DNA from 2 places in the Paenibacillus sp. JNUCC32 genome. Region 1 is predicted to be linked to the other one. Evidence: riboswitches for the same ligand, from Rfam matches in the RefSeq annotation. Region 1 holds a riboswitch; the other holds the start of a gene.
The links. Region 1 has a riboswitch for S-adenosylmethionine ahead of JNUCC32_RS29655 (methionine ABC transporter ATP-binding protein). Riboswitches for the same ligand answer to the same signal wherever they lie in the genome.

Region 1 (3,725 bases):
GTGCATTCGTCAGCCATACCGATTCCCGGGAAGGCTGCTCCGGCTGGCCGTTGTGTAACGGAGAAGTGATACCGGAGCTGAGCGGAGGGGTCGGCATCGCCTTTATGCACCGCGTGGCCGCGCTTCTGCTGCTGATCGTGGTGGCGGTGATGGGGCATTTTGCATATTGGCGCAATCGCGATAACCGGGAGATCCAGATGCTGGGCATTTCGGCAACCGTGCTGTGTCTGCTGCAGGTGTTCAGCGGCGCCCTCATTATGGCTACGATGCATAACGAGGAAGTTTACGTATTCTCCGCACTGGGTCATACGCTGCTGATCTCGGCGCTGTTCGGCGTACTGTGTTATTTAAGCGTCCGGGTATGGCAGCTCAGCAAGCCGCTTGAAGCCGAAATACGGAAGGGCCACGACGTGCCCCGCGAAAAGATCGTATAAGGAAGAACGCCGATCATTCCGTAAAGAAAATCCAGTATTCTATAGCATACATGCATGCAAAGTCCCCGGACCGGAGTTCGAGGGCTTTGTTGTATAGAAAGGAGCTGCCGGCAACCGTATCGAAAAGGTTTGATAAGGCAACGAATTTGTTTATATTTAATAACACCGGAGAAATCACAAGTCGCTCCATGCTTATGGAGTTGTCTTCCCGTTTCGGGGGCATCCTAACAGGACGAGCCCGGATTGGCGCAGCAGATGATGGGTCATCTGCCAGTCAAGGGGATGCCGAAGGGCCTGATGGCGATCCGGATGAGTTGCCCCCGCGCGAGGATATCGCCGTGAAGACGGCCGCTGAGCGCTGGAATGAGTATATTGGCATTAGCACAATCGAGATCAAGAACCAAGGTTAATCTGATGACGCGAGGGGGTACCGCCATGCTTCGAATGTTACTTGGGGAACAGCCCCGGCAGAACAACGGCCTGCTTGAGGAAGCCATCGAATCGATGGTGAAGACAACCCGGCTTCTGCAGAAGGAAATGGATAAAAATCAAGATCCGACGCATGATTTTCGCAAGCTGGAGATTTGGACCCGGGGACTGATCGTCTCCCTGGATGAGCTGGAGCAGAGCTGGAATGCGGCCAAGCATTTCAGTCAATCGGTCCAATCGGGTTACATCGATGATATGTCGATTCAGGAGCAAGGGGAATATCAACGATATGTGTATTTTTACAAAAACGGCTTCATCCGCGTATTCTCGATCCTTGATAAACTGGGCACGGTGCTGAACGATTTGTTTGATCTGCATACCTCCAAGGTAAAGGCGCATTTTTCTTATTTTACGGTCCTGCGGCAGTTCAGATTTTTGAAGGCCCACGGTGAGCTGGCTGAAGAGTTGGAAGCGATCAAGGATCGCTACAAAGCACCGCTGAACGCGCTCCGCAAAAGGCGCAACGCTGAAATTCACTACATGAACTCCGAGATGCAGGATGATTTGTGGCAGCGCCATCAGGGGCTGTCCGACAAAATCGAGCTGGAGGATATCGACAAGCACCTGGATGATCTCCAACAGGGCATCGATATGGTATGCCGCAGCCTGGCCGCCTCGTATAAATATACGAACAAGCTGTGGACTGAAAATGGAGTGCGGGCTTAGGCACAAAATCGCCATGAAATTCCTTTTGACAAAAGCCTGAAAAGAATCTATACTAACTATTGCATTCATTAAATGTTATCAAATCAGATCAATTTAATCGGAAAAATTTCATATCGATGTTTTCTTATCGAGAGAGGCGGAGGGACAGGCCCGATGAAGCCCGGCAACCGACTTCTTGCGTACCATTGCTTAATGCGATGACGCTTGGAGTGACATGGTGCTAATTCCTTCAAAGCTATGGGATACCTTCAGCTTTGACAGATGAGAAAAGGCGTTGACTTTTACGTAAAGAGGGCCCTTTTTGATTCTACAAAAAGAGGCTCTTTTCTTTTGGGTAAATAGATATGAAGCTAAGGAAAAAGGAGGATTATCGGATTGATTGAGCTCAAGCAATTGACGAAGCAGTACGGAAAAGCCGGGTCATTAACAACTGCGTTGTCCGAATTGGATTTGTCGATTGAAAAAGGAGAAATTTTCGGAGTGATCGGACACTCCGGTGCAGGTAAAAGTACATTGATCCGCTGCATCAATTTACTGGAGCGTCCCACCTCGGGCGAGGTGTGGGTGAACGGCAAAAATTTGACGTCGCTCGGCAAGAAGCAGCTTCAGGCGGAGCGCCGTAAAATCGGAATGATCTTTCAGCACTTTAACCTGCTGTCTTCCGCGACGGTGTACGATAACATTGCGTTTCCGCTGCGTCTGATCAAGACGCCGAAGGCCGAACTGGAGCGCAAAGTATCCGAGCTGCTGGCTTTGGTCGGCTTGGAGGCGCATCGCGACAAATACCCGTCCCAGCTGTCAGGGGGCCAGAAGCAGCGGGTGGGCATCGCCAGGGCGCTCGCGAGCGATCCCGAAGTGCTGCTGTGCGACGAGGCCACTTCGGCCCTTGACCCGCAGACGACGGATTCGATTCTGCGCCTGCTGCTGGACATTAACAAAAAGTTTCATCTGACGATCGTGCTGATTACCCATGAGATGCACGTCATTCAGAGCATATGCGACCGGGTCGCCGTTATTCATCAGGGCGGCATCGTAGAGCAAGGACCGGTAACGGAAGTGTTCCTGAAACCGAAGCATGAAGTGACGCAGGAATTCATCCGCCAGGAGATGGACAGTGGCGAAGCGCTGCGGCTGGCTATGCAGGGTCAGGTAAACGGCCCTTCAAGAGCGGTTCAAATCACGTTCCTGGGGTCGAAAACGTACGAATCGATCCTGTCCCATACCGTTCATGAGACGGGCGTGAATTTTGCGATTCTGCAGGGTACGATCTCTACGATCAAAGAAACGCCGTACGGCCAGCTCATCGTTCGTTTCGAAGGGGAAGAACGCGCAATTGAAGATACGATCCGGAAGCTGCTTGAACAAGGACTAGACGTGGAGGTGATTCATTGATGTTCGGACTTGATTTTACCCAGATCGACTGGAAAGAGATATGGACGGCAACATTGGATACCCTGCGGATGCTGGGAGCTTCGGCCTTGTTCAGCTTCATCATCGGACTGCCGGTCGGCGTGCTGCTCTACATGGCCGCAAGGTCCACGTCCGGGTTGGTACGCTTCGGCTACACGATTCTGTCGTTCATTGTAAACATTCTACGCTCGGTTCCGTTCATCATCCTGATCGTGGCGATGATCCCGATTACGAAGTCAATCGTAGGTGTTTCGTACGGCGTGCTGGGCACCATTCCGCCGCTGGTGATCGGTGCTGCTCCATTCTTCGCAAGGCTCGTGGAAACGGCTTTGAATGAAGTGGATAAAGGCGTGATCGAGGCGGCTCACGCCATGGGCTCCTCGACAAGCCAAATCGTATGGAGAGTGCTCCTTCCGGAGGCTCGTCCGGGCCTGCTGGCCGGGATGACCATCACGATTGTAACCCTGGTATCTTACACCGCGATGTCCGGTCAAGTCGGGGGCGGCGGTTTAGGGGATTTGGCCATTAAGTATGGCTATTACCGTTATGAGACCGAGATCATGATTCTGGCTGTCGTGCTGATGATTGTCCTGGTCCAGCTGCTGCAGATGGCAGGAGATCGTCTGGTGCGGCATTTTACAAGAAAATAACGGATTGATGAGGCTTCAAGAAAGACAATATATAAATCATATATTTTTCGGAGGGAGAGTTTTAGAATGAAAAAAT
Region 2 (3,725 bases), 360 kb from region 1:
TGAACGCTTCCGAACCCGCCGTGCGATGCTGATTGGCATAGCCGAGGGCGCTTCGCTGACCGAGCTTGAAGCGCGTACCTCGCTGTCGCGCCGGGATTTGGTCGAGGAATTGGAAGGGCTTGAGAAGGAAGGCTATGATACGGAGCAGCTGCTCCAGGTCGAATTGAACACGATGACGGCTGCGGAGCAGGAAAACGTATGGAAGGCGTTTGAAGAGTTGGGCGATACGTTTCTTAAACCTGTGTTACAGCGGGTATACGGACAGGGACAAGCGGAGAACGCAGAAGCAGAAGAGCTGGGCGGAACGGAGAGGCTGTATGAGCGGCTTCGTCTCATACGGATCCGCTTTCGGCGCGATCAGCCCGGCAAAGCGAATGCCGGTTAATCTGCCTTAAACGAAGTCAGGACGGATTCTCCCGGTTGCAGGGAGATCCGTCCTGATGCTAATTCGCCGTGCTTGTAGATTGAGTTTGAATTGCGGCCGTTCGTATGAACCGTTGTGATCCGGCCAGTACTCTCCCCTTTGACCAGGGTGCCTCATATCCAATCTTTTTTACGGAACAGGTAAAACATGAGCGCGCCGGCAAAAACCATGATGCCGATAACCACATAATAGGAATATCTCCAATGAAGTTCCGGCATATACTCAAAGTTCATGCCGTAGATGCCCGTAATCAGCGTCAATGGAATAAAGATCGTTGTAATAGCGGTAAACACGCGCATGATTTCATTGGCCCGATTGGCGATACTGGATTGGTAAGCTTCCCGAAGGTTCCCCATGAGATCCCGATAGGTCTCGAACGTTTCGGAAATTTTAACGGCATTTTCATAGATATCGCTGAAGTATTTCTGCAGCTGGTCATCGATCAGCCGAAGATCTTTTTTGTTGAGCGTATTGATAACTTCCTTCTGAGGTCCAAGCACCTTCTTCAACCAAAGAATCTCGCTTCGCAGACCGATGATCTCGCTGAGATGGGATTTTTTGGTATGCATCAGAATGTCTTCCTCCAGCTTTTCAATCCGCGCTTCAATTCTGTCCCCTACGGAGAAGTAGTTGTCCGTGACGAGGTCGATCAGGAGATAGAGGAAGCGGTCAGGCGTGCTGACTTCATCCTCCCAGAGAAGCGGTTTGACGGTGCGAAGCTCATGGATCTTTTGCTTGGTTACCGTAATAATAAAATGCCTGCCCAGGAAAACATTCAATGCCCGAAGGAAAATCTCTTCGTCGTCAAACCGGATGCTGTTCACGACGATAAAATAGTGGTTCTCGTATATTTCAATTTTGGGACGCTGCTCCTCTTCGCTGAGGCAATCCTCAACGGCAAGATCATGCAGGGAGAAGAGGGGCTGCAGTTCGGCTAAATCATCCACGTCCGCATCCAGCCAGTAGAAGCCGCTGGCCGGAGCTGTCAGCGTCATTTCGATGTCATCAACAGGGGTAAATACGCCCGAATCGACCAACCGGATTTTCATCTGATATCACTCCTTTGTCTAATCCAAGCTGCTTAAGTCAAGCAGTTAAGGCACAGGATATCAGCCCACCGGTGTACGGGCATAAATCGAGGAAGGTTAGAATACGATAAAAAGCGCATGAAAAATAACGCTGCCCTCTGCCGGTAAGCTGATCTTGATCCTATGCGGTTGTGCGTCTTGTGCATCCAGTTTCTGGCTCGGGTCACCGTCCATCTTCCATGTCACCTCTTTCATACTCGGTTTTAAACAGCACTTGTCTAGTATAACGCCGGGTGTAGGACCTTTCAAGTGAAATCCGGAGCAGTCCAAGGGCCATGATATAGGGTATGGAAACCTTTGGTGAAGTGTGACAAACTCATGAAAAGGTTCTTGACGAAAAATTGAGAATGATTTAAAGTAGGTATCAATTACGAAACAATTCCAAACAACTGAATAAAGCGAAATCTTATCAAGAGCAGGTGGAGGGACTAGCCCTATGAAACCCGGCAACCGGCGGCAACATCGCACGGTGCTAATTCTTGCAGGAGATACGACGATTGTATAAGCCGTTGTATAGCCTGACAGATGAGAGAGGCGCATTGTGATACGTATATGATGACCTTTCTCTACTTCGAGAAAGGTCTTCTTGCGTTTATACAGTCTAACGCTCTTTCTCACAGCTTTATGGATGTATCATTTCATATTTCGAAGGAGTGAGCCGAGATGCCAATTAAAATTCCGGATGCCCTGCCGGCAAAGGAAGTTCTGGCTGGAGAAAACATTTTTGTCATGGATGAGAGTCACGCGTTTCATCAGGATATCCGCCCGCTGCGGATTGCGATCCTGAATTTGATGCCAACCAAGGAAACGACGGAGACCCAGCTGCTGCGATTGATCGGCAACTCCCCGCTCCAGGTGGATGTCGTCCTTCTTCACCCGAGTTCCCACGTATCGAAGAATACGTCGGCCGAGCATTTGAAATCATTTTACAAAACCTTTGAAGAAGTGAAGAACCGTCGTTTTGACGGCATGATCATTACAGGAGCTCCGGTCGAGCAGCTGGAGTTCGAAGAAGTGAATTACTGGGATGAGCTTACTGAAATTTTTGAATGGACCAAGACCCATGTAACCTCCACGCTCCATATCTGCTGGGCGTCGCAAGCCGGGCTTTATTATCATTACGGCGTGCCGAAATACAGCCTCGAGGAAAAGTGCTTTGGCGTATTTCCGCATACGATCAATGAAGCGTGTACCAAGCTGCTCCGCGGATTTGACGAAATGTTCTTTGTTCCGCATTCCCGTCATACGGAAGTTCGGCGCGAAGACATAACAGGCGTGGATGATTTGGTCATCCTGTCCGAGTCCGAGGAAGCAGGGATTTATTTGGTATCCAGCCGGGACGGCAAGCAGATTTTTGCCACAGGGCATTCCGAGTATGATGCGGACTCCCTGAAATGGGAGTATGACCGGGACGTTGCCAAAGGCATGGACATCGCGCTGCCGCGCAACTATTACCCGAACGACGATCCAACAAGAACGCCTCCGTCCATATGGCGCGCGCATGCAAACTTATTATTCACTAATTGGCTCAATTACTATGTATATCAGGAAACGCCATATGATATCGGTCCGCAAATTTAACAGCGTACGGAAGGAGAGTTTGTGATGGAGAAGAAACCTTTGAATATAGAGAGCCGGCTGGCACAGATCGGATCGGTGCAGGAGCCGGTAACGGGAGCAGTGAATTTTCCGATTTATCAGGCTACGGCATACCGCCATCCTAAATTAGGCCAGAGCACGGGGTTTGATTATGCCCGCACCAAGAATCCGACCCGTTCGGTACTCGAGGATGCTTGCGCCGAGCTGGAATCCGGTGACGCCGGCTTTGCCTGCAGCTCGGGCATGGCGGCCCTTCAGACGATTTTTGCGCTGTACGGTCAAGGCGATCACCTGATTGTATCGCTCGATCTGTACGGAGGGACGTATCGGCTGCTGGAGCGGATTATGTCCAAGTTTGGGGTAACGGCAACCTACGTGGATACAAACGACTTGGATGCGCTGGAAGGATCCAGACGACCGAACACGAAGGCCGTATTTATCGAAACGCCGACCAATCCGCTCATGATGGTTACGGATATCGAAGCCGTCTGTACGTGGGCAAGACGCCATCAATTGATCAGCATCGTGGATAATACGCTGCTAACCCCGTATTTCCAGAGACCCATCGAGCTTGGGGCGGATATCGTCATACATAGCGCCACCAAGTATCTGGG

Region 2: linked by a shared signal. The riboswitch ahead of metA (homoserine O-acetyltransferase MetA) and the one ahead of JNUCC32_RS29655 (methionine ABC transporter ATP-binding protein) in region 1 are both predicted to bind S-adenosylmethionine.

The regions. Positions count from the first base shown of each region.
Region 1 covers NZ_CP062260.1:6,669,167-6,672,891, forward strand. Annotated here, with positions in the region: gene JNUCC32_RS29640 (COX15/CtaA family protein) at 1-434, shown strand, start outside; gene JNUCC32_RS29645 (hypothetical protein) at 521-844, shown strand; gene JNUCC32_RS29650 (Cthe_2314 family HEPN domain-containing protein) at 870-1,589, shown strand; SAM riboswitch class I at 1,711-1,857, shown strand; gene JNUCC32_RS29655 (methionine ABC transporter ATP-binding protein) at 1,965-2,981, shown strand; gene JNUCC32_RS29660 (methionine ABC transporter permease) at 2,981-3,649, shown strand; gene JNUCC32_RS29665 (MetQ/NlpA family ABC transporter substrate-binding protein) at 3,716-3,725, shown strand, end outside.
Region 2 covers NZ_CP062260.1:92,412-96,136, forward strand. Annotated here, with positions in the region: gene JNUCC32_RS00450 (HRDC domain-containing protein) at 1-385, shown strand, start outside; gene corA (magnesium/cobalt transporter CorA) at 538-1,473, opposite strand; SAM riboswitch class I at 1,916-2,044, shown strand; gene metA (homoserine O-acetyltransferase MetA) at 2,176-3,093, shown strand; gene JNUCC32_RS00465 (PLP-dependent transferase) at 3,118-3,725, shown strand, end outside.